Regions from separate parts of the Gordonia terrae genome, predicted to be linked through region 1. Evidence: predicted binding sites of a transcription regulator. Region 1 holds the regulator's gene; the other holds the start of a gene.
What was found. Region 1 encodes LexA, which represses DNA repair genes until DNA is damaged. Its sites were predicted from a motif close to CGAACANNTGTTCG; they were not measured.
Positions count from the first base shown of each region.

Region 2: BCM27_RS15505 (SAV_6107 family HEPN domain-containing protein) is a predicted target of LexA. The motif match lies at 3,435-3,448, and genes of this name have one in related genera.

Region 1 covers NZ_CP016594.1:2,514,846-2,527,140, forward strand. The annotation lists gene dapF (diaminopimelate epimerase) at 1-870, shown strand, start outside; gene hflX (GTPase HflX) at 923-2,395, shown strand; gene BCM27_RS11430 (HPr family phosphocarrier protein) at 2,416-2,676, opposite strand; gene BCM27_RS11435 (PTS fructose transporter subunit IIABC) at 2,787-4,892, opposite strand; gene pfkB (1-phosphofructokinase) at 4,970-5,935, opposite strand; gene BCM27_RS11445 (DeoR/GlpR family DNA-binding transcription regulator) at 5,932-6,702, opposite strand; gene BCM27_RS11450 (phosphoenolpyruvate--protein phosphotransferase) at 6,852-8,561, shown strand; gene lexA (transcriptional repressor LexA) at 8,539-9,243, opposite strand; gene BCM27_RS11460 (LysM peptidoglycan-binding domain-containing protein) at 9,486-10,025, shown strand; gene nrdR (transcriptional regulator NrdR) at 10,125-10,637, shown strand; gene hrpA (ATP-dependent RNA helicase HrpA) at 10,611-12,295, opposite strand, start outside.
Region 2 covers NZ_CP016594.1:3,464,371-3,476,665, reverse strand. The annotation lists gene BCM27_RS15520 (LppM family (lipo)protein) at 1-695, opposite strand, end outside; gene BCM27_RS15515 (phytoene desaturase family protein) at 879-2,498, opposite strand; gene BCM27_RS15510 (GNAT family N-acetyltransferase) at 2,500-3,174, opposite strand; gene BCM27_RS15505 (SAV_6107 family HEPN domain-containing protein) at 3,561-4,040, shown strand; gene BCM27_RS15500 (DUF3040 domain-containing protein) at 4,207-4,611, shown strand; gene mraZ (division/cell wall cluster transcriptional repressor MraZ) at 5,153-5,593, shown strand; gene rsmH (16S rRNA (cytosine(1402)-N(4))-methyltransferase RsmH) at 5,840-6,826, shown strand; gene ftsL (cell division protein FtsL) at 6,829-7,698, shown strand; gene BCM27_RS15480 (peptidoglycan D,D-transpeptidase FtsI family protein) at 7,807-9,732, shown strand; gene BCM27_RS15475 (UDP-N-acetylmuramoyl-L-alanyl-D-glutamate--2,6-diaminopimelate ligase) at 10,019-11,692, shown strand; gene BCM27_RS15470 (UDP-N-acetylmuramoyl-tripeptide--D-alanyl-D-alanine ligase) at 11,689-12,174, shown strand.

The sequences.
Region 1 (12,295 bases):
TTCGTCAAGGGGCACGGGACCCAGAACGACTTCGTGGTCCTCGCCGACCCGAGGGCCGAGCTGTCCCTCGACGCCGAGATGGTCGCGGCGCTCTGCGATCGCCAGCGGGGGATCGGTGCCGACGGGCTGTTGCGCGTCGCGCGGGCGGGGGCACTGGTGTCCGGTGGTGTCCTGGACGCGCTGCCCGACGGGGTGTCCGCCGACGACTGGTTCATGGACTACCGCAACGGCGACGGCTCGGTCGCCGAGATGTGCGGCAACGGCGTCCGGGTGTTCGCGCACTTCGTACGCGCGTCGGGCCTCGTCGACACGGACACGTTCCCCGTCGGTTCCCGGGCGGGCGCGCGAGGCGTCACCATCCACTCCTTCGACGCGGTACACGCCGAGGTCACCGTGGAGATGGGCGTGGCACGGCTGGACGGATCGTCGGTGGTCCGCATCGGCGACGACATCTACCCGGGCGCGATGGTCGACGTGGGCAACCCCCACCTGGCGTGCGTCGTCGCGGACATGACCGCCGACGATCTCGTCGCCATCGACTTCGGGGCCGGCGTGACGATCGAGGCCGACGACTTCCCGCACGGCGCCAACGTCGAGCTCCTCACGCCTCCTGTCGACGGACCCGACGGCGGGCTGACCGCGCGGATGCGGGTCTTCGAGCGGGGTGTCGGGGAGACGCGCAGCTGTGGGACCGGCCTGGTCGCGGCCGCGCGCGCCGCGCTGGACGCCCGCGGAACGGACGCGGGGGAGCTGCGTATCGGTATCCCGGGCGGAGAGGTCACGGTGACGATCCGTCCCGACGGATCGACCCTGCGCGGGCCGTCGATGCTCGTCGCCGACGGGGTGCTCCGGCCCGGCTGGCAGCGCTGAGCTCGATATTCGCGTGCTCGCATCCTGGCGGACGTGAGACCATGGATCTCGTATGACCGAATCACGAGAAGACATCATGTCCGCAGCCGATCTCGGTGTCCAGGACACCGCAGGTCCCACCAGTGGGGACCCGAACGGCGTGGACCCCACCACCGGCGAACTCCAGCTCTCCGAGCGTGCATCTCTGCAACGCGTCGCAGGACTCTCCACCGAACTCACCGACGTCACCGAGGTCGAGTACCGGCAGCTCCGACTGGAACGCGTGGTCCTGGTCGGCGTGTGGACCGAGGGCAGCGCGGCTGCCGCCAAGGCCAACATGACCGAGCTGGCCGCGCTCGCCGAGACGGCCGGATCCCAGATCCTCGACGCGGTGATCCAGCGTCGCTCCAAACCGGATCCCGCCACCTACATCGGCAGCGGCAAGGCCGAGGAACTCCGCGAGATCGTCCTCGCGACCGGCGCCGACACCGTCGTCTGCGACGGTGAACTCACCCCCGCCCAGCTGAACGCGCTGGAGAAGGTGGTGAAGGTGAAGGTCATCGACCGCACCGCCCTGATCCTCGACATCTTCGCCCAGCACGCGACCTCGCGGGAGGGCAAGGCACAGGTCTCCCTCGCGCAGATGGAGTACATGCTCCCGCGGCTCCGCGGTTGGGGTGAATCGATGTCCCGGCAGGCCGGTGGCCGGGCGGGCAGCAACGGCGGCGTGGGTCTTCGCGGTCCGGGTGAGACCAAGATCGAGACCGACCGTCGCCGGATCCGGGAGCGAATGGCCAAGCTGCGCCGCGAGATCCGCGGCATGAAGAAGGCGCGGACGACGAAACGCGCTGCGCGCAAGAGTGGTTCGATCCCGACGATAACCGTCGCCGGGTACACCAACGCCGGCAAGTCCAGTCTGGTCAACGCGATGACCGGTGCCGGGGTGCTCGTGCAGGACGCCTTGTTCGCGACCCTCGATCCCACCACCAGGCGTGCCACGCTCGATGACGGGCGCGCGGTCGTGTTCACCGACACCGTCGGGTTCGTCCGCCATCTGCCGACCCAGCTCGTCGAGGCATTCCGGTCCACGCTCGAGGAGGTCGTCGACGCCGACCTGTTGCTCCATGTCGTCGACGGCGCGGATGCCTTTCCGATGGAACAGATCTCGGCCGTCCGTCAGGTCATCAACGACATCGTCGCCGAGGAGGGCGTCACCGCGCCGCCAGAGCTGCTGGTGATCAACAAGATCGACGCCATCGACGGCAACCGCCTCACCGAGTTGCGCGGTGCGCTCGGTGCGGATGCGGTCTTCATCTCCGCCCGGACCGGAGAGGGACTGCCCGAATTGTTCGGGCGTGTTCGCGAGTTCGTCGGTCGCGAGGACGTGGAGATGACCATCGAGGTGCCGTTCGACCGGGGCGACGTCGTCTCTCGGGTTCACAGCGAGGGCGAGGTCATCTCCTCGGAGCACACCGAGGCCGGCACGACGATGAAGGTCCGCGTCCCGGCCGCGTTCGCGGGCGAGATCGCGGACCTCCGGATCTGAGCGGGTTCGCTGCGTACGGACTAATCCGCGTCGAGATCCTTCTCGACGAGATCGACGATGGTGTCGAGCGCGGCCTGGTCGTCGGCCGTGACCACCACCCGGGTCCCCTTCTCGGCCCCCAGCGTCATGATCATCAGCGCCGATCCCGCATCGACCGGATCGCCGCCCTCGAGACCCAGCGTCACGGGGCTGCCGGTCTCGGCGACCGCCTCGGCGATGATCGTGGCGGGTCGGGCGTGCAGTCCGACGGCGGAGCCGACGGTGGCGGTGGTGCTGGGCATGGGAACTCCTTCGAGTGGGTTGGGGTGTCGGGTGTGGTCGGTCGTCGTGCGATTCGGTGCCGGGGTCTGACCCGGATGTCGGGTGTTCGGGTGGTCGCGTCGTCGAGGCGTCAGGCGGCGACCGCCTCGAGTTCGTCGAACGCGACGGCGTCGCGACTGCGATGGACCTGCTTGGCCGCGATCACCAGGACGGCGGACAAAACGGTACCGGCGACGAGTGCGACGAGGAAGAGTACCCAGTTGTTCATCGCGAAGAAGACGAAGATGCCGCCGTGCGGAGCACGGAGTTCGACGCCGAACGCCATGATCAGTGCGCCGCTGAGCGCGCCGCCGGCCATCATCGAGGGGATGACGCGGAAGGGATCGACCGCCGCGAACGGGATGGCGCCCTCGGAGATGAACGACGCGCCGAGAAGCCATGCGGCCTTGCCGTTCTCGCGCTCCGGCTCAGTGAACAGGCCGGGGCGCAGGACGGTGGCGAGTGCGAGCGCGAGCGGCGGGACCATGCCGGCGCACATCACGGCCGCCATGATCTGGTACTGCGCGGTGCCTGCGGTCGCGGCGTCGGCGATCCCGGCGGTGGCGAACAGGTAGGCGGTCTTGTTGACCGGCCCGCCGAGGTCGAAGCACATCATCAGACCGAGCACGATCCCGAGGGCGATGGCCGATCCGCCGGACATGCTCTCCAGGCCGCTGTTCATCTGCTCGGTCAGCCAGGCGAGCGGCTTGCCGAGCACCATGTAGAGCAACCCGCCGACGATCATGCTGCCGAACAACGGGATGACCACGACCGGCATGAGGCCGCGCGCCCACTGGGGCACCGGGGTCCGCGCGATCCACAGGCACACCACACCGGCGATGAGGCCGCCGATCAACGCGCCGATGAAGCTGGCGCCCACCGCGAGCGAGACGATGCCGGCCACGAAACCGGGTGCGATACCGGGTCGGTCGGCGATCGCGAACGAGATGTAGCCGGCGAGCACCGGGACCGCGAGTCCCATCACCCCCGAGCCGATCGCGAAGCTCACCGCACCCAGGTACTGCAGGAGTCCGCCGGACGGCAGGTCCCACAGACTGTTGTTCAGGGCGATGAAGGCGCCGTCGCTGAGGGTGCCGCCGTCGTCGAGGGTCGTGTTGGCGACCTCGTAGCCGGCGAGGAGGAAGCCGAGTGCGATGAGCAGTCCGCCGGCGGCGACGAACGGGATCATGTAGCTGACACCGGTCATGAGGGCCTGGCGCGTGCGGCCCGCGAGGCCCACGCCCGACGTTGCGGTGTCGGCGGACTCGGCATCGGCCCCATCGCCGGTGACGCGCGCCGCGTTCGGGTTGCGCCCCGCGGCCACCGCCTCGGCGATCATCGCGTCGGGTTCGTTGATCGCCCGTTTCACCCCGGATGCGATGACGGGTTTGCCGCTGAACCGGTTGCGACCCTTCACCCCGACGTCGGTGGCGAAGATGACGGCATCGGCCGAGGCGATCACCTCCGGGTCGAAAGCGGTGGTGGCCGAGGACCCCTGGGTCTCCACCGCGAACTCGACACCGGCCCGCTCGGCCGCGTACTTGAGCGCATCGGCGGCCATGTAGGTGTGGGCGATCCCGGTGGGGCACGCGGTGATCGCCACGATGCGCGGCTTCGTGTCCGCGGTCTGGGCCGGATCGGTCGGGGCCGGGTCCTTCTGGGCCGATGCGTTCTCGGACTTCGCGGTCGACACCGCTGCAGCTGCGGGCGCTGCGGCCGCGGGGTCGGCGGGGGCGGGGGGTGCGGGGTTGATGGCCTCGTCGACCAGTTCGATCACTCGCTCCTCGTTCTCCGCCGCGCGGAGCGAGGCGACGAAGTCGGGCCGGACGAGTGAGCGGGCCAGGGAGCTGAGGAGTTTCATGTGCGCGCTGGCGCCCCCCTCGGGGGCGGCGATGAGGAAGACCAGGTCGGCCGGCCCGTCCGGCGCGCCGAAGTCGACCTTCCGGGACAGCCGCGCCATGGCGAGACTGGCCGTGGTCACCGACGCGGTCCGGGCGTGCGGGATGGCGATGCCGCCGGGAAGCCCGGTGGCGGACTTGGCCTCCCGGTCCAGCGCGGCCCGCGCGAGATCGGCGGGATCGGTGGTCCGGCCGGCCGCGGCGAGCGCGTCGGCCAGCGTGGTGATGACGGCGGCGGGATCGCCGCCGGCGTCGACGTCGAGACTCACCGTCTGGGCGGTGATGATCTGCTCGGTCATGGGATGTCCTTTGGTGACAGGGGGTACGGGGTCAACGGGTGGTACTGGATGTGCGGTGCGGGTCCGTGAAGGTGGCGTCAGCTCATGCGGGCGGCTCCCGACAGTTCGGTCACCCGGACGCCGGGGAGGTCGAGATGGTCGGGAGTCGGGGCCTGGGTGCCCGCGAGTGAGGCGGCCGCGGCGCCGTAGGCCACCGCCGACCGGAGGCAGTCCGCGGGCGAGGCCCCTGTGCTCTGGGCGATGAGGAAGCCGGCGAGCGAGGAGTCGCCGGCGCCGACGGTGCTGCGCGGCACGATCGGCGGGGGTGTCGCCGACCAGACGCCCGATGCGGTGACCAGGACGGCGCCGGCTGCTCCGAGTGTGGCCAGGACGTTGCCGCCGATCTGTTCCGCGATCGCGGTCGCGGCCTCGACCACGGGTTCGAGGTCGTTGCGCGACAGGGCTTCCCGCAGCGTGGCCGGGTCGGCGCCGGTCAGTTCGGCGAGTTCGTCCTCGTTGGGTTTGATCAGGTCGACGCGACCGGCCACGGTCGCCCGGAGCGGGGCGCCGGAGGTGTCCACCGCGACGCGGCACCCGGCCAGGACCAGGTCGTCGGCGATCGCGCGGTACCAGTTGTCGGTTACGCCGGGCGGGAGGGAGCCGCAGAGGGTGACCCACTGGGCGGAGTCGGCGTGCGCCCGGATGAGTTCGACGAGCGCATCGCGATCCCGCGCGGTCAGCGCGACACCCGGAGCGTTGATCTTGGTGGTCGTGCCGTCCGACTCGGCGATCGTGATGTTGGAGCGGACCTCGCCGTCGACAGGCACCGCGTCGTAGGGGAGTCCGAGTTCGTCGAGTGCGGTACACAGCGGGTCGCCCGTCCGCGCGGGGAGCAGGGCTCGGGTGGACAGGCCGGCGGCCGCGACGACGCGGGCCACGTTGACGCCCTTGCCGCCGGGTTCGGTGCGGACCGTGCCAGCGCGCTGCACCTCGCCGCGTGCCAGCGGTGCGCCGAGCTCGAGGGTGCGATCGAGGCTGGGGTTCGCGGTGACGGTGACGATCATGCGATCACGACCTCGACGCCGCGCGCGGACAGTGCCGCCGAGAAGGCCGGGTCTATCCCGGAGTCGGTGATGAGGACGTCGACGTCGTCGATCCCGGCGAAGGAGGAGAGGTCTTCGCGATCCATCTTCGAGCTGTCGGCGAGGACCACGACGCGTTGCGCGGCCGCGACCATCGCCGCTTTCACCGCCGCCTCGTCGGGATCGGGAGTCGACAGCCCATGGGACTCGCTCAGACCGTTGGTGCCGAGGAACGCGGTGGTGACCCGCAGGCGGCGGAGCGCGTCCACCGTCTCGACGCCCACCGTGGCCTGGGTGAGACCACGGACGCGTCCGCCGAGCGCATGGAGCCCGGCGGGGTGGGTGCCGGCCAGCAGGCCGGCGATGGGCAGGCTGTTGGTGAACAGGGTGAGCCTCCGATCGGGCGCGGTCGCCTCGGCGGCGCGGTAGGTCGTGGTGCCGGCGTCGAAGAGCACGGAACCGCCGTCCGGCGGCAGGAAACGGATCGCCGCTCGGCCGATCGCCGTCTTCTGTTCGATCTGGCTCGACTCGCGCTCGTCGATGCCGAGCTCACCCAGGGCGCGCATGACCTCGGCGCGCACGGCACCGCCGTGGACTCGCTGCAGATGTCCGGCACGCTCCAGGACGGCGAGGTCTCGACGGACGGTCTCGCTCGTGACGTCGAACTTCTCGGCGAGCGCAGCCACCGACGCCCGCCCCGCGACGCGCACCTCGTCGACGATCGCCTGTTGTCTCTCCTCGGCGTACACACCGCTCCGATCTCCGGTTCCGACCACCCCGCTTGTTGAGGCGTGTGGGATTGCATGTTGTAGTAATTGTGTTTACGCCTGTTTGTGTTGACAAGTCAAGCACATTTTGTAACGGTGGTCACATCGGTAGTCGAGTGAGAGGCAAGACGATGGCGCAGATCCTGACAGGGACCCCGGTGGTCGGCGGACTGGCCCACGGTCCCGCGCTGTGGCCGGGCGAGCGACCCGATCACACGCCGGAGAAGCTCGGCGTCGGCGTGGAGATCGCCGAGGAGCGTCGTGCCGACGAGGTAACACGCTTCGCCACGGCGGCAGGCGCCGTCGCCTCGCGACTGCGTACGCGCGCCTCCCAGAACACCGGGGTGACCGCGGAGGTGCTCGCGGCGACCGCGGGACTCGCCGAGGACCGGGGGTGGATCGGGGCCGCGAGCGCGCTCATCACCAAGGGCGCCACGGCCGAGGCCGCTGCCGTCGCCGCGACCGATCAGTTCGCGGCGGTGTTCACCAAACTCGGCGGGCTGATGGCCGAGCGGGTCACCGATCTGAACGATGTCCGCGACCGCGTGCTCGCCGAACTGCTCGGTCTACCCGAGCCGGGCCTGCCGACACCGCAGGTGCCCTCGGTGCTGCTCGCCGACGACCTCGCGCCCGCCGACACCGCCGGTCTCGACCCGACGACCACGATCGCGCTCGTCACCCGGCTGGGTGGGCCGACCAGCCACACCGCGATCATCGCCCGGCAACTGGGGATTCCGTGTGTGGTGGCCGTGGCCGATCTCGCCGAGATCACTGCCGGTACAACCATTCTCGTCGATGGGACGACCGGCCGGGTGGAGGTGGAGCCTGACGCGGAGACGGCGCGGGCGCGAGTCGAGGAGGATCGTCGGCACGCCGAGCTCGTCGCCGGGTGGACGGGTCCGGGGCGGACCGCCGACGGCATCGCCGTCTCGGTGCTCGCCAATGTCGCCGACGGATCGTCGGCGCGGGCCGCCGCCGGGCACCCGGTCGAGGGCGTCGGACTCTTCCGCACCGAACTCGCCTTCCTCGAACGTGCCGACGAACCGTCGGTGGACGAACAGGCCGCGATCTACCGGGAGGTCCTCGACGCGTTCGGCGGGCAGAAGGTGGTGATCCGTACCCTCGACGCCGGCTCGGACAAGCCCTTGAGGTTCGTGACCCACCCAGACGAATCCAATCCCGCGCTCGGTGTCCGTGGGGATCGAATCGCCCTGGCGCATCCCGAGATCCGAGCCCACCAGCTCGACGCGATCGCGCACGCCGCGTCGGGTTCCGACGTCGCGCCGTGGGTCATGGCGCCGATGATCGCCTCGCCGTCCGAGGCGCGCGCCTTCGCCGCGGAGGTCCGCGGCCGGGGCCTGGTCGCCGGGGTCATGATCGAGGTGCCCGCGGCCGCCATCCTGGCCGAGGCCGTGCTCGCCGAGGTGGACTTCGTGTCGATCGGCACCAACGATCTGACGCAGTACACGATGGCGGCCGATCGGATGTCGGCCGATCTCGCCGGATTGACCGATCCGTGGCAGCCCGCGGTGCTCAGCCTGATCGCGGGTGTCGCCGCAGCGGGTGTCCGCCAGGGCAAGCCGGTCGGGGTGTGCGGTGAGGCGGCTGCCGATCCGAATCTTGCCTGCGTGCTCGTCGGTCTCGGGGTGACCTCGCTGTCCAGCGCGCCGGCCGCGGCCGCCGCGGTGGGGGCTCGGCTCGGCGAGGTGACCGCACAGGACTGCCGCACCGCCGCCGACGCCGCGCTGGCCACGTCCGACCCCGCCGCGGCGCGGGAAGCTGCCGCGGCGGTGCTCGACCGTTCGGTCGGGGGAGAGGTCAGACTCGCCGCATCACGGTGACGACCTTGCCGAGGATCACGGCGTCGTTGCCCGGGATGGGATCGAACAGCTCGTTGTGCGGCATCAGCCACACATTGGCGCCCTGACGCTTGAAGGTCTTCACGGTGGCCTCGCCGTCTATCATCGCTGCGACGATGTCGCCGTTGTCGGCGACGTTCTGCTGCCGCACGACGACCCAGTCGCCGTCGCAGATGGCGGCGTCGATCATCGACTCGCCCACGACGCGCAGCAAGAAGAGCGAGCCCTCGCCGACCAGCTCGCGAGGAAGCGGGAACACGTCCTCGACCGCCTCCTCGGCCAGGATCGGGCCACCGGCCGCGATCCGGCCGAGGACCGGCACGAAGGTCGGCTCGGGCAGCCGGCCGGCCGACGGGGTCTCCGGCGACGGCGATTCGCTCGGCGCGATGTTGACCGCACGCGGCCGGTTCGCGTCCCGCTTGAGCAGACCCTTGCGCTCGAGGGTCCGCAGCTGGTGGGCGACCGACGATGTCGAGGCCAGGCCGACCTCGTCGCCGATCTCGCGGATGCTCGGCGGGTAACCGCGCTCGCGTACCGAGCGGCGGATCACTTCCAGGACCCCGAGCTGGCGCGGGGTGAGTGAGGCCTCGGCGGCGGCGACGTCGATGGGGGCCTCGTCGTCGGCTCCCCGCGCTCGGCCGCGCCTATCGCCGGTGTCACTCATGTTCGGTTCCTCTCGTCTTCGGAACGTGCTGGTAGATGGCCCGTGGGGATGTTCAGCCGCGTCCGAGCCTAGCGGAGTGCGACCTCCACCTCAAACATTTGTTCGATGTGTCGCGAGACTTTGTCGGTGCGCCGTGCTACAAATTCGAACATCAGTGCATCGAACATCTGATCGAGGTTCGAACACCGAATGCCAGACACCCGAACACCCGACGATCCCGCACCGAACACCCGGAGGGCACCATGCGCACCGCCACTCTCGTCGCTCCCGTCCGTACCGAGCGTCCCGACACCGTCCGGGCGCGCACCGACCGCGCCGACCGCATTCGGACCCGGACCCCGCTGTCCGACGGTTCTCGGCCCGTCGACAACCGGCCGGCAGGCAACCGTCCGGTGGGCGGGTCGCCACTGACGCCACGTGCCGGCGGCACGCACTGTGGCTCGGCGGTGGGTGCCAGGGGCCGCGGGCCGGTCGGTCCGGATGCAGCGGTGTTCCGTCGCCGTCGCCGCACCGCCGTCGCGGTCCTCGCCGGCGTCGGCCTTGCGTTCGTCGTGTGGGTGTTCGGTGTCGTCGGTCAGAACTATTCGGACTCGATGACGCCCGCCGCGGTGAGCGCAGAGGTCGTCCACGTGCGCGCCGGGGATTCCCTCAGCACGATCGCCGGCCGGGTGGCGCCCGAGATGCCCCGCGACATCGTGATCGACGAGATCGTCGCGATGAACGATCTGCCGTCGAGTGCGCTGCAGGTGGGTCAGCCCCTGCTCACCCCCCGGTACCGCTGAGGCCGGGCGGTATCCTCGATGTCACAGGGGCCGGCCGAGAAGCGGCGGGGCGCACGGTTTCGGTGCGTTCCAGCGTCCCGCGACCTGCGTGAGGACACGATGCGCTGCCCCTTCTGCAAGAACGACGACACCAAGGTCATCGACTCGCGTGTCGCAGATGAAGGGCAGGCCATCCGACGGCGTCGCTCGTGTGTGGAGTGCGGACGCCGATTCTCCACGGTGGAGAGCGCCGTGCTCGCCGTGGTCAAACGCAACGGTGTCACCGAGCCGTTCAGTCGCGAGAAGGTCATGCGCGGTGTGCGTCGTGCCTGTCAGGGGCGGCACGTCGCCGAGGACGCACTCGCGCAACTCGCCCAGCAGGTCGAGGACACGGTGCGCGCGAGCGGATCGGCCGAGATCCCCAGCAACGAAGTCGGTCTCGCGATCCTGGGGCCGCTGCGTGATCTCGACGAGGTGGCGTACCTGCGGTTCGCGTCGGTGTACCGGTCGTTCGACTCGGTGGAGGACTTCCAGCGGGAGATCGACGATCTGAAGTCGTCGGCGTCCGGTGGCGGGCGTGTCGAGACCGCCACCACCGATCCCGTCTCAGCCGAGTCGGTCCAGAGCTCGTAGGACGCGCTTCTCCGACACGGGGAACGCGGTACCGAGACGCTCGGCGAACAACCCGACCCGTAGTTCCTCGACGAGCCACTGCGCCTCGTCGTCGACGATCGCCCGTCGGTGCTCAGGGACCTGTTCGAGCCGTTGAGCCCACCGCTCGACGACGCGATCGACGACCGCGACGCCGGCCTTGTCGCGCGCGGCGGACGCGGGCAGCGCCTCGAGACGTGCCCGCGCACCGTCGAGGTACCGCGGCAGGTTCTCCAGATGCCGCCGTGCGGTGGCTGCCACGAAGCCGTCGAACACGAGATGGTCGATCTGCTCGGCGACGTCGTCGGCAGCCAGCGATCCGGCGTGCCGGTCGATCGCCGCGCGGACCGGCGCCAGCCGTTCGAGCGCCGCGACGGCGAGCGAGAAATAGTCCGGGGCGGCCTCGGCGACGCGCGGCCTGATCCGCTCGAGGAAGGCCGAAAAGGACTGTGGCGAGCGGACTGCCGCCAGCTGGGCGTCGCCGACGCCGATGACCGCGTCCCGGATGGCCCGTCGAGTGCAGTCGGCGAGCAGTGCCTCGATGTCCGCATAGGGACTCAGGCTCAGGGCGAGTCGTTCGGCCGGATCGAGTGAGCCGGCGAGGCGTTTGGACAACGGGGGAATCGCCAGTTCGAGCAGGGCGACGAGCCCGCGACGACGGAGACGCTCGCGGGCGTCGGGGGAGGACGCGTCCACGACGATCACGCCACGCGGGCGGCCCTTGTCATCGGCGACCGCGTCGATCGTCGGGTAGCGGGTCAGCCGCTGCCCGGCGACGTCGACCGTCGTCTGTTCGGGGAGCGTGCCGATCCCGTCGGCGGTCCAGGCCCGGTACAGCGTGCGTGACACCGTTCGCGGCGCCGCGGGCACACCCTTCTGCTGGAGCTCGGACAACGAGTCCGCGCGGGCGATGATCCGTCCGGCATCGTCGGCGACCGCGAAGTGCATCCGGAGGTGAGCCGGCACCCGTTCGACGTCGAAATCGGCTGCGGTGACCCTCATCCCGGTGATCGCCGACAGCTCGCGCGCCAGTCCGGCGGCCAGCGGCTCCTTGCGGGGGGTGAGTCGGCCGAGGGCGAGGTCGGCGAATCGCTGCGCGGGGGACATGCTCTTGCGGAGTTGTTTCGGCAGGGACTTGACCAGTGCGGTGGCGAGTTCGGCGCGCATGCCGGGGACCGACCAGTCGAATCCGGCCGGACGCACATGGGGGAGCAATGCCTGCGGGATCACGACCGTGACCCCGTCGTCGGGCGCGCCGGGTTCGAAGCGGTAACGCAGTTCGAGTCGGGTGTCGCCCTGCTGCCAGGCGCCGGGGTAGTCCGTCGGCGCGACATCGGTGCCTCCCGTGACGTCCTCGGGACGCAGATCCAGCAGATCCGGCTCGGCCCGGCGGGCCTTCTTCCACCATGAGTCGAAGTGTCGCGCGGAGGTGACGTCGGCCGGTAGCCGCTGGGCGTAGAACTCGAAGAGCTGGTCCTCGGTGATCACCAGACCCCGGGTGCGCGTGCGGTTCTCGACGTCCGAGGCGGCCTCGAGAAGCTTGCGATTGCGGTCGAAGAAGGCGTGCTGCGTCCGCCAGTCGCCCTCGACGAGAGCGTGCCGGATGAACAGCTCCCGCGAGACCACCGGGTCGATGGGGC
Region 2 (12,295 bases), 950 kb from region 1:
GGTTCACCGGGTGCGGGCGTCCAGGTCACGGTCGATTCCCCGACCTGTTCACCGTTCGTCGCCGTCACCGGACCGCCGAAGGTGACGGTCAGCTGGACGTAGTCGCGTTCCGGGACGAGCTCGGTCAGGTCGGTGTCACCGCGGAATCGCACGACCTCGCCGCTGCGCTTGGCGGTGAGGTCCATCGTCAGCGAGGTGTCGCCGTAGGCGTCGGCCACGATGTCGCCGAGTTGGGCGAACTGACCTGCCGTCAGATCACTGAACGTCGCTCGCGAGCCCACCCGGGTGGCGGGATCGTCCTCGTCGGGATTCCCCTCCGCACCCGCGTCATCGTTCCCGGCGGTCTCGGAGGGGGAAGAGGATTCGGATTCGGCCGGGCTCTCGGGTCCGGCGCCGGGAGTCGCCGACGGCGCGTCGGGTCGCTCGGGCACCTGTCGGTAGTCGGTCACCGAGACCTGTCCGGCCATCGACTCGGGGAGATCGAACTGCGGTGTCCCGCGCGGATTGTCCGGGGTGGTCGCGACGACCACGCTCCCCGAGTAGCGATCACCGACCGTCGTCGACCGCTCGAGACAACCGGCCATCAACGGGGACAGGGCGACGAGGGCGACGGCCACCGCGGACGGCAGCAGGCGCCGGGCTCGGCGGGACTCGGGCGCACCCGGTACGGGATTCGACGAACGCACGGTGCTCATCGTGCCAGACCTCGGCGGAAGCGCGGGGCACCCATCGTGCCGCGCCGCGTCGGGTCTCCCGGCCACCCCGATGTCGAACCACCCGGCCCGGACACCGCCCACCGCGGCCCAGCGGCAGATCGCGGGCGGCGGTCGCTCGAGGGTCCTTGTCCAGGGCGCTTCTCGGGTCGGACGGTCGGCGAGTCAGGATCGGCGGCCGAACCCCCGGCGCCCGCGCCGCAGAGCCGACTGGGCGGCGATGTACCCGCTGGCGCCGGTGACACCCCCACCGGGGTGTGTCGACGCGCCGGCGAGGAGCAGCCCGTCGGCGCCGGGCACCCGGTGACCCGCGAGGTCGGGGGTCGGGCGCCACATGAACATCTGGTCGATGGACATCTCGACGTGCATGATGTTGCCGCCGATCAGGCCCAGCTCGTCGGCGAGATCCCGCGGTGTCTGGATGTACCGGTGTGCGATCGACTCGGCGAATCCGGGTGCATGGCGGTCGACCTCGTCGCAGACGGCCTTCGCGGCCCGGTCGGCCGCGGCGGGCCAGTCGCCCTCGGCCAGCCGGTACGGATGCCACTGCGCCCACAGGTTGATGACGGAACGGCCCGGCGGAGCGAGTGTCGGATCGATCGCCGAGTAGCTCATCGCGACCACCGCGGGACGCGGCGGGAGCTCGCCCACCGACGCCGCGGCGTGGGCCCGGGTGAGGTGGGCGCGGTCGGTGACGAGCAGTCCGAGAGCCGAATGGACACCGTGCTCGGGCAGGTCGTCCGGCAGATCCCGGTAGGCGGGCAGGCTCGTCGTCCCCAGCCGTACCGCCATACCGATCCCGCTGCCGACGACGATGGCGCGTCGCCACCGGTCGATGGTGCCGGCGTCGTAGCCGCCGGCGGCAAGGAGATCCAGCGTCGTCAGCACGTGGCAGGCGCTGATGATGGTGCCGGCACAGCGTGTTTCGCCGCTGCGGGTGAGTACTTGCCAGTGGTCGCCGCAGCGCGCGATGGAGACCGCGGGGTCGCCGCACGAGACGATGCCGCCGTCGTGGGCGATCCGGTGTACGAGTGCGTCGGTGAGGGCACCGCTGCCCCCGATCGCGCGGCCGGGTGGAATCCGGTGCATGAGTGCGGCGAAGCCGATCATCGGTGCGGTCCCCGGTGCACTCATCGGCGGCCCGGACTGCGCGCCGAACCACGCGAGTCCGGCCTTGAGCTGTTCGGAGTCGAAGTACTCGTCGAGAAGCGAGTCGCCCGAGGCCATCAACTCGGCGGTGAGGTTCAGCACCCGGCCGCCCCGCCGGCCGAGGAATCCGGTGCGCGCCGTGGTCGCGGTGTCGCCGAGCCCGCCGAAGGCCCGGCCGAACCGAGCCATCGTCGCGGGTTGGTAGAACGCGTCCATGACCGCGCGGGCACGTGGTGTCCACGTGGCGACGAATCGGCGGTAGGCGGCGGCATCGGCTGCACCACAGGCATTTTCGATCGACGTGCAGGTCGCGTCGAGGTCGGTGCGGAAGACGATCGGCGGGGCCGTCTCGGTCGCCGGGACGAACGCCCACGGATCGCAGTCGACGTACCGCAGACCGTGTGCGGCCAGCTCGAGGTCGTCGAGGACGGGGGAGTGACGGATCATCAGGTGCGACGACGACCCGCGGTCGACCCGGTGCCCGGGGAACCGTTCGACGGTCGAGACGGCGCCGCCGGGGATCTCGTCCCGCTCGAGGACCTCCACCTCCCGTCCGGCCTGTGCCAGATAGGCCGCGGCGATCAGCCCGTTGTGGCCCCCGCCGATGATGACGGCGTCGCGCCGGGTTCCGTTCACGTCAGCTCCCGGCTTCGGCGCGCCGGGCCGTGGTCGGCGGTTGTAGTTCGAGGGGGAGCGGCCGTCCGAGGAAGGCGAACGGACGGGGGTCGCCGGTGAAGGTGAAATGACGCAGGACGTCGGTGAAGCCCATCCGCCGGTACAACGACCACGCCCGGTTGTCCTCGGCAGGGATCTCCGGGGTCGAGAGGAGTACGTGACGTTCGGGCCGGTCGGCGAGGAGTCGCGCGAGCAGCCACTGGCCGATTCCTCGTCCCTGGGCGGTGGGGTGCACGTGCAATTCGGTGAGTTCGAAGTAGTCGCGGGCGATCGCCTCGATCGTCCCGGGCCGGCGGCCGGTCTGACGGAGTCCGAGTCGCAGCTGCTGATTCCACCACTGGTCGGTCGCGCCGGTGTATCCGTAGGCGATGCCGACCAGCAGGTCGTCGGGCCCGATGCCGACCGGCGGACCCACCCGACGGCGCGCGGCAGGCATGGTCCGCGCCTCGTGGGGACTCACGGTCTCGACCGCACCCACCGCGCGCCATCCGGGCCGGCCGATGTGCTCACGCCAGAGCCCGGCGCGGTGGATCTCGGTACCGCGCGGATAGTTCATCGCGGTCACGTAGATCTCCAATGCGGGCTCGAGCCAGGCCCGGGCGTCCTGGCCGGTCAGGCTCACCAGGCGGATCGTCAACGGACTCCCGTTCTCCTCGTCGTCGTTCTCAACGTCGTCGGTCTCTGCGTCGTCGTCGGCGCGTATGAGTCGCCCGGCATCACCGACGGGCACCGCCCTCTGGGGTGGATACCGGCGCCGGACACTTCCGGGAATTGTCCTATCGATGATGCACACTCGGCAGGAATCGGGTCGCGGGTGGTGGCGTTGTACAGGCCGGCGGTGTTTTCGGGTCACAGATGTCTTGAACACCGACGCCGGGCTAGCTATATTGAACGTGTCGAACGGATGTTCGATGAATGTGCCTCCGCAAGCTGTTCGCGTTCATCCACGACACGGTCCGGCGGCGGACGAGGGAAGCGTCTGCCGCCGGACACAACGACCACACGCACGAGGAGGAGGACGGCATGGCCAGGAGTCGCAGCGCCACAGCTCTCACCCACGGGGCACCCGTCGATCCGGTGATGGTCGGCCGCGCCCGCGATCTCCTCGAGCGCGCACACCTGCTCCTCGACAACGCTGACGGCGTCGACGACGGTGCCGAACGTTTTCGTCAGCTGTATCTGGTCGCCCTCCGCGCATCGGGTGCGGCCCTGGCCGTCCACGAGCCGATCGGCACGGTCCGGCGCAGGACGTCGACATCGAACGCGTGGACGCGCATCGGCATGGTCGCACCTGAGCTGGCGCCGATCGCAGCCCGGTTCGCGGCGCTCTCGCCGGTGCGGATGAAGATCGAGTCCGGCATCATCCGCACGGTCGACCCCGACAGCGTGGCCGGAATGCGTCTGCTCGTCCTCGACTTCCTGCGCCAGGTCGAGACGATGGTCATCGCCTACGAGCAAGGAAAACTCGGTTTCGAGGCCCCGCAGATCGGCGCGACAGCGTGAATCGGGCCACACTTTGCCGTATCTCGCACCGGCCGGTCATCCGCAACGGCGAGTAATGGTGGTCGCGGTCGGTTTCACCTCGTATCATGGGACGATATAGGCGCAGACGCCTTTCCGGTCGCGGGTGACCTTCGTCGGCGTCGCGGATCAGTGAGAAGGAGGGTCGGTGCCACTTTCGGAGCACGAGCAACGCATGCTCGAACAAATCGAGAGCGCGCTGTACGCGGAAGACCCCAAGTTTGCGTCCAGTGTCAAGCGTCGACGTCTGGGGAGGTCGAGCGGTCGTCGTCGCTTGCAGGCGGCGGCGATCTTCGTCGTCGGCCTGGTGATGCTGGTCGGCGGACTCATCGTCGACATCAGCATCGGCGGATTCCCGATAGTGAGCCTGCTGGGCTTCCTGGTGATGTTCGGGGCCGGTCTCTTCGCTCTCTGGGGAGACAGCAGCGGCACCGCCGAGTCCGGTTCGTCGGCCCCCAGGGCCGGCAAGAAGCAATCCGGGTCGTCCGGCGGCAAGCGCAAGCTGTCCGAACGTATGGAGGAGCGATTCAATCGGCGGTTCGAGCAAGAGTGATCTGCTGATCGCGACCCCGCGTTCGTCGATCGGCTGACCGACCCCGCGACACAACTGCATAGAGAGAGCCGCGTGCCTTCGGGCACGCGGCTCTTTTCGTGCTGCCGTTCGCCTCCTGTGAGTTCTGAAACACTGCGTGACGCACAGTCGACGGGATCGGACGCACGGTCGACGGGATCGGACGCCCAGTCGACGAGATTGGACGCCCAGTCGACGGTGTCCCCACTTCACCCCACCGGCGATCCCCACTTCCCCCCACCTGGGCGCCCCACTACGCCCCACCCATCGGTTTCGCCCGGTCATTCAAGCCTCTCTGGCAACACAAAGCACCTCTTGTCACGCCGCTCGCGTCGAGATTTCTTCTCGCGACGCGCCGAGGCAGGCTTCGCCACACTCGAATCAACGTCTCTGAACTGCATATTTGCTGAGGTGGGGTGAATCAGGGGGCGTGTGGGGTGGAAAGTGGTGGAAAGTGGGGTACTGTGGCATCACCGGGTGAGGCGCAGGACGGCGCGGAATCCGGTGGGCAGGAGGTGTCGACGTGTCCGTGCGATTCGTCGGTACCTACACGCCCAAGTTGGACGACAAGGGGCGGCTCACGCTGCCCGCCAAGTTCCGCGACGCACTGGCAGGAGGGGTAGTGGTCACCAAAGGCCAAGATCACAGCTTGTCGGTGTACCGGACCGAGGAGTTCGATGCGATCGCCGCTCGGATCGTCGAGGCATCCCGAAACGATCCCGATCTGCGTGCCTTTCAGCGAACCTTCTTCGCCGGTTCGGAAGAACAACGACCAGATGGTCAGGGCAGGATCAGCCTGTCCGTCGACCATCGTGTCTACGCGGGGCTGACGAAAGAGTGCGTGGTGTTCGGCAGTTTCGACCACCTCGAGATCTGGGACTCGGCCGCGTGGAACGAGTACCAGACCAGCCACGAGGAGAACTTCTCGGCCGCCAACTCCGCGGCCCTGAACGCGGTGCTGTAGCCGGGCCACCCAGACCCGGCGACCGACCAAGAGACAGACCGAAGAGACAGCAACCGATGGGCGAGTTCGGTGCCCAGAGGCTTCGGGTGGCACGAGGCCTCGGCCCGGTCGCGACCCTGGCGTACTTCCCCAACGCCAGGTGCGTGATCGGGTCGGGACCCCGCTCCATCCGACCGCCTGCTCTCGCCGACCCGAAGCAACCGCCCACCGCCGATACCGCACACATGCCGATGGGGGGTCTTCATCATGGTCGATGCAGGTGACGAACCTCGCCGTTCCGGCGAGTACGGACACGTACCGGTGATGGGTGCTCGGATCGTCGAACTACTCGCCCCCGCACTGGATTCCGATGAACCACGGGTCTTCCTCGACGCCACGCTCGGCGCCGGCGGGCACAGCCAACTCATCCTCGAGTCGTTCCCGAACGCCAGGGTGGTCGGCATCGATCGAGATGCGTCCGCCCTCGAGATCGCCCGCGCACGCCTGGCTTCGTACGCCGACCGGATCTCCCTGCACCAGGCCACGTTTCACCAGATCCGTGAGGTGATGGACGCGGCGGGCGAATCGGCGCTCGACGCCGCGCTGTTCGATCTCGGTGTGTCCTCGATGCAGCTGGATCAGGCGGGGCGCGGGTTCGCCTACGCGGTGGACGCGCCGCTGGACATGCGGATGAATGCCGACGATCCGCTCACCGCCGCTGACGTGCTCAACACGTACTCGCACGGTGAACTGGCCCGCGTGCTCTCCGATTACGGTGAGGAACGATTCGCCGGGCGGATCGCGTCGGCGGTTCTCCGCGAGCGGGACAAGCAGCCGTTCACGACCAGCGCACGTCTCGTCGAACTGCTTTACGACGCGATCCCCGCGGCCACCAGGCGGACCGGCGGGCACCCGGCGAAGCGGACCTTTCAGGCGCTGCGCATCGAGGTCAATCACGAATTGGACGTCCTGCGTGAGGCATTGCCCGCGGCGCTGGAGTCACTCGTGGTCGGTGGCCGGGTCGCGGTGATGAGTTATCAATCGTTGGAGGACCGGATCGTCAAGCGCGAGTTCGCCACGCGCACGACGTCGACCTCGCCTCCCGGGCTTCCCGTCGAATTGCCCGGCACTGCACCGGATTTCCGTCTCATCACCCGCGGGGCCGAGCGTCCGGACGACACCGAACTGGCCACCAACCCGCGCTCGGCGCCGGTTCGTGTCCGCGCGATCGAACGAGTCGAGAAGAAGGGCTGAGCATGACCATCCTGCACGAGGCCCCGTCGCGTGCCGCCGACGACGACCGCGACTCTCGACGGTCCCGCCGGACCCGCATCGAGTCCGAACGGGCGACACGGTCGCGCGCCGCCCAGCGCGCACTCGACCGGCGCCATCGCCGGACCGCAGCAGGTCGTGCCGCGCCGACGCGTCGCACCGGCGGTGGACTGTCGATGACCGGGGTGTCCCTGCGAGAACGATTGCAGCACACCCCGTTCGTCGTGCCGGTCATCGCGCTGCTGGTACTCGGGCTGGGGCTCAGCCTGTGGCTGTCGACCAAAGCGGCACAGGATTCCTACAAGCTGGGCATCGAGCGGACACAGAACCAGTCCCTCATCGATCAGCGGGACGCACTCAAGCGCGCCTACGAATCCGGCAACTCGGCGCCCGAATTGTCCGACAAGGCAGCACGTCTCGGTATGATCCCGGCCGACAACCCGGCTCGCATGATCGTCGACGACCCGCGTCGTCCCCGAGTGGTGGGCAAGCCGGAGCCTGCCTCCGGCCGTCCGATGGGGAGTCTGAATCCGGACACCGCACCGGATCCCGCGGACTCGGTCGACCCGAGCCAGGTCGACGACTCGATCGGGCTGGGTGGGCGGTCGGGGTCGGCGGGCTCCGAGGCGGACCGCACGACCACCCCCCAGCCCACTCCGTCGCCATCGGCTGCCGGTCAACCGACCACACCCTCGCAATCCACACCCTCGCAATCCGCCCCGTCGCAGACCGCCCCGCCGGGTGCGAATCCGCTGCCGTCCGGGACGAATCCGGTGCCGTCCGGAACGAGTGCGGTTCCGCCGGCCGCACCGTCGACACCGACCCCGGCGCCGAATGTGGTGCCAAGCCCGTGAGTCATCGGTGTCCCGGCCCACAACGTGGGCTGGGTCTCCGGCGTCATCTCCAACCCGCCGGGATCAAATCCGGTGTAACGACGTTGAAGCGGTGAACAATTGACGACCATGACACGTGCGACCTTCGAGCGGCTCGGCGCCGGGCCGTCACGACCGGGACGTCGCCCCGGTGGAGGGCCGGCCGCGGGGTCGGGAGGGCCGAAGCGGCCGGGGACCGGCAAGCGGAACGGCCGGGGCCCGCAGAGCTTCGTCTTCCGTGCGCGCGCGGCCGGCGTGCTGGTGCTGCTCGTCGTTCTCGCCGTCGCGGTCAAGATGATCGTCGTGCACACGGTGCAGGCGGGGTCGATCTCCGCCGAGGCCGCGCAGCAGCGCGAGTACACCCAGGTCCTGACCGCCAAGCGCGGAGCGATCCTCGATCGCAACGGGCGCCCGCTCGCCTACACCGACGAAGCCAGGTCGTTGACGTTCTTGCCCAAGGCCGTTCGCAAGACGATCGACGAGGAGCATCGCAAGAATCCGGCCCTGCCCGACGTCGACACGAGGCTGAAGGAGATCGCCAAGGGCGTGTCGGTGGCCCTCGGCGGTTCGATCAGCGAAGAGGATCTGCTCGCCAAGGTCACCGGCGAGGACACCTTCGTGTACCTCGCCCGGTCGGTGAGCCCCGACGTCGCGTCGCGGATCACCGAGGAGTTCCCCGAGGTCGGCGCCGACCCGCAGAGCATCCGCCTCTACCCGGGCGGGTCACTGGCCGCGAACGTGGTCGGCGACGTCAACTACGACGGCAACGGCCTCATCGGACTGGAGGCGTCGCTGGACTCGATCCTGTCCGGAACCGACGGTTCGCGGACCTATGACCGCGGGTCGGACGGCGCGGTCATCCCCGGCAGCATGCGCAACGTGCACCCGGCGCTCAACGGCGCCACGGTGCGCCTCACCCTCGACTCCGACATCCAGTGGTTCGTCCAGAGCCAGATCATGAAGGCCAAGCAGGCTTCCGGCGCGCAGGGGGCCTCCGCGGTCGTGCTGGACGCGCGGACCGGCGAGGTGCTGGCGATGGCGAACGACGGGACCTTCAACGCGTCGGTCCCGCTGTCCGAGCAGCCGGACGCCGACCTGGGCAACCCGGCCGTCACCTCGCCGTTCGAGCCGGGTTCGGTCAACAAGCTCATCGCGGCCGCGGCCGCCGTCGAGTATGGGATCACCAAGCCCGACACCGTCCACCAGGTTCCCGGGAGCATCCGGATGGCCGGCGTGACCGTGCGTGATGCGTGGCCACACGGTGTCGAGCCGTACACCACCACCGGCATCTTCGGTAAGTCCTCGAACGTCGGCACCCTGATGCTCGCGCAGCGCATCGGCGAGGAGCGCTTCGCCGACATGGTGAAGAAGTTCGGTCTCGGTCAGCGAACCGGGGTGGGCCTGCCCGCGGAGAGCGCGGGCGAGGTGCCCGCGCTGAGCCAGTGGTCGGGTGGCTCGTTCGCCAACCTGCCCATCGGACAGGGGCTTTCGATGTCCCTGTTGCAGATGACCGCGATGTACCAGGCGATCGCCAACGACGGACTGCGCATCCCGCCACGGATTCTGTCCTCCGAACAGCGCGACGGGTCGGCACCCGACGACCGGGCGCGACCCCAGCCGGTCCGCGTCGTGAGCGAGTCGACCGCCCGCACCGTCCGGGACATGTTCCGGTCGGTGGTCCAGGACGATCCGACGGGTGAACAGCAGGGCACCGGGACCAAGGCGGCGGTCGACGGCTATCAGGTGAGCGGGAAGACCGGCACCGCCCAGCAGGTCGATCCGGCGTGTGGGTGCTACTCGAACTCGCGGTACAACATCACCTTCGCGGGGATCGCGCCCGCCGACAACCCGCGCTACGTCGTCGGGATCATGCTCGACAACCCGCGTCGCAGTTCTGACGGATCGGGCGGTCAGTCGGCGGCACCGCTGTTCTCGACCATCACCTCGTGGATGCTCCAGCGCGCCCAGGTGCCGCTGTCGGCTCCGACGCCGCGACTGACCCTGACCGCGCGGTAGGCCGTACGGCGTCGCCCGCCGGCCGGTCGCTCGATCCGGCAGGTGTCGCCGTGGCGCACCGTGTGCCGGACCTGTCCGGGCGGGCCGGTATCGTGAGTGCGATTCTGCGCCGCCCGGAGAGGGGTCGACGCGCCCAGCGGCCCGCCCCGATCCGACGTCCGATCCGACCCCGCACGGATCCGCCCCGCACGACCAGTACTTGCCCGCGCAGGCGGACCGCCCGCCCGAGACCAGAAACCCCGAGACCAGAAACCCCGAGAGAAGACCGAGGAGGCGAGGAGCACCGATGGCGTCTCGTCGACGATCACCGGACCGCAGTGGTGGACCGATCCGTCCCCGGCAGGTCACACCGACACCCGTGTCGGTGCTGTCCACCGCCACCGGCGCCAGACTCGACCTCGTCGGTGGCGCAGACGCCGAGACGGACGTCACCGGCGTCACCCTGCGTGCACAGGAGGTGCGGCCCGGTGATCTGTTCGCCGCGCTGCCCGGGTCGAGCACCCATGGCGCCCGGTTCGCCGACCAGGCCGTGGCGGCCGGTGCGTCGGCGATCCTCACCGATCCGGCCGGCCGGGCCGAACTCGCTCGCGTGCTGCCGCCGGAGACCGCCGTGGCGGTCCTCATCCATCCCACTCCGCGCACGGTCCTCGGCAATGTCAGTGCGCGCGTCTACGGCAACCCGTCACAACGGCTCAAGCTGATCGGCATCACCGGCACGTCGGGCAAGACCACGACGTCCTACCTGATCGAAGCCGCCCTGCTGGCCGCCGGCCACTCCGTCGGCCTGATCGGCACCGTCGAGACGCGGGTGAACGGCATCGCACAACCGAGTTCGCTGACCACGCCGGAGGCACCGACCCTCCAGGCCCTGCTCGCGGCGATGCTCGAGGACGGCGTCGACATCGTGGTGATGGAGGTGTCGAGTCACGCGCTGGCCCTCGGTCGCGTCGACGGTGCGCATTTCGCGATCGGCGCCTTCACCAACCTCTCGCAGGACCACCTCGATTTCCACCAGACGATGCGCGCCTACTTCGATGCGAAGGCGCAGCTGTTCGTCCCGTCCGCCCCGACCCATGCGGTCCGGGCGGTCGTGTGCGTCGACGACGAGTGGGGTCGGCGGATGGCCGAGCTCGCCCGGCGGCCGGGCGAGGCCGCCCATCTGCAGCCGGTCCTGGTGTCCACCGGGCCGACGCCGGCCCACTGGCACGCGGGTGAGTCGTCGCTCGAGGCCGACGGTTCGTCGCGTACACCGTTCGCCGAGCCGGACGGCGACCACGAGCTCCGCATCCCGCTGCCCGGCCGGTACAACGTGGCCAACGGGCTCCTCGCCGTCGCCGTCGCGCACGCCGCGGGGGTGCCGGTGCCGACCGCGCTCGAGGCGGTCGCGTCGGTGAGCGTGCCGGGACGCCTGCAGCGCATCGACCGCGGGCAGCCCTTCCTGGCGCTCGTCGACTATGCCCACAAACCGGGCGCGGTCGATGCCGTGCTGACAACCCTGCGCGGCCAGTCGACCGGACGGGTCGCCATCGTCATCGGCGCCGGCGGCGACCGCGACACCGGGAAGCGTCCGCTGATGGGGGAGGCCGCCGCGCGCGGCGCCGAGCTCGTCGTCGTCACCGACGACAACCCGCGTACCGAGGACCCCGGTGCGATCCGCGCCGAGGTGCTCGCCGGGGCCCGCGCGGTGCCGGAGACGCAACGCCCCCGGGGTGCCGAACCGATCCGGGAGATCGGCGACCGGGCCGCGGCGATCGAGGCGGCGATCGGCTGGGCGAAGCCCGGTGACATCGTGCTGGTCGCGGGCAAGGGACACGAGGCAGGTCAGGAGATCGACGGCGTGAAGCATCCCTTCGACGACCGCGAGGTCGTCGCCCATGCGTTGGAGTCCCGTGTGCAGGAGTCCCGGGCACAGGAGTCGACCCCCGGGACCCCGGATTCGGCAACCGGGGACCGGTCATGACGACGCCGTCGGTCACGGTGATCCGTGGGAACCCGCCGGTGTCGGTCGACGACGCCCGTCTGCTGCTCCGGCGCCTCGCCGAATCCGCCGGGGCGGGCCGCACCTGGGCGGTGATCGCCGAACTCGCCTCGCCGGCGGGGCTGACCGAGAACCAGCGCGTCGTCGAACACGATCTGCTGGGTCGTCTGGCGGTCCGGCTGGCCGTCGACAAGACTCTCTGCGTAGGCGACTCGCGGTCCGTGCACGCACTGCATCAGGGCGCTGTCATGGAGGGTTCCTGGGGCGACGAGGCCCGCATCGTCGCATCGGCCGACGAGGCCGCCGGTCTTGCCGACACCGACCCGGACTGGCGTCCCGCCGCCGGCGACGTGATCCTGCTGGCGACGGCCACCGCCGATCTCGACGCGGTGGTCTCCGCGTGGTCGGAGCACGGGGGATGGCAGGTCGTCGTTGCGGCGACCGGCGAGGAGTCGGCGCCATGAACGGCGGGACAACCATCGGGACGGCGATGCCGTACCGGCGCGGGGCACAGGACGGGTTCGGGGGAACGATCGTGGTCGAGGACAGAATTCCGGTCGGGTACGGAGAGGATGCGGGGGCAAC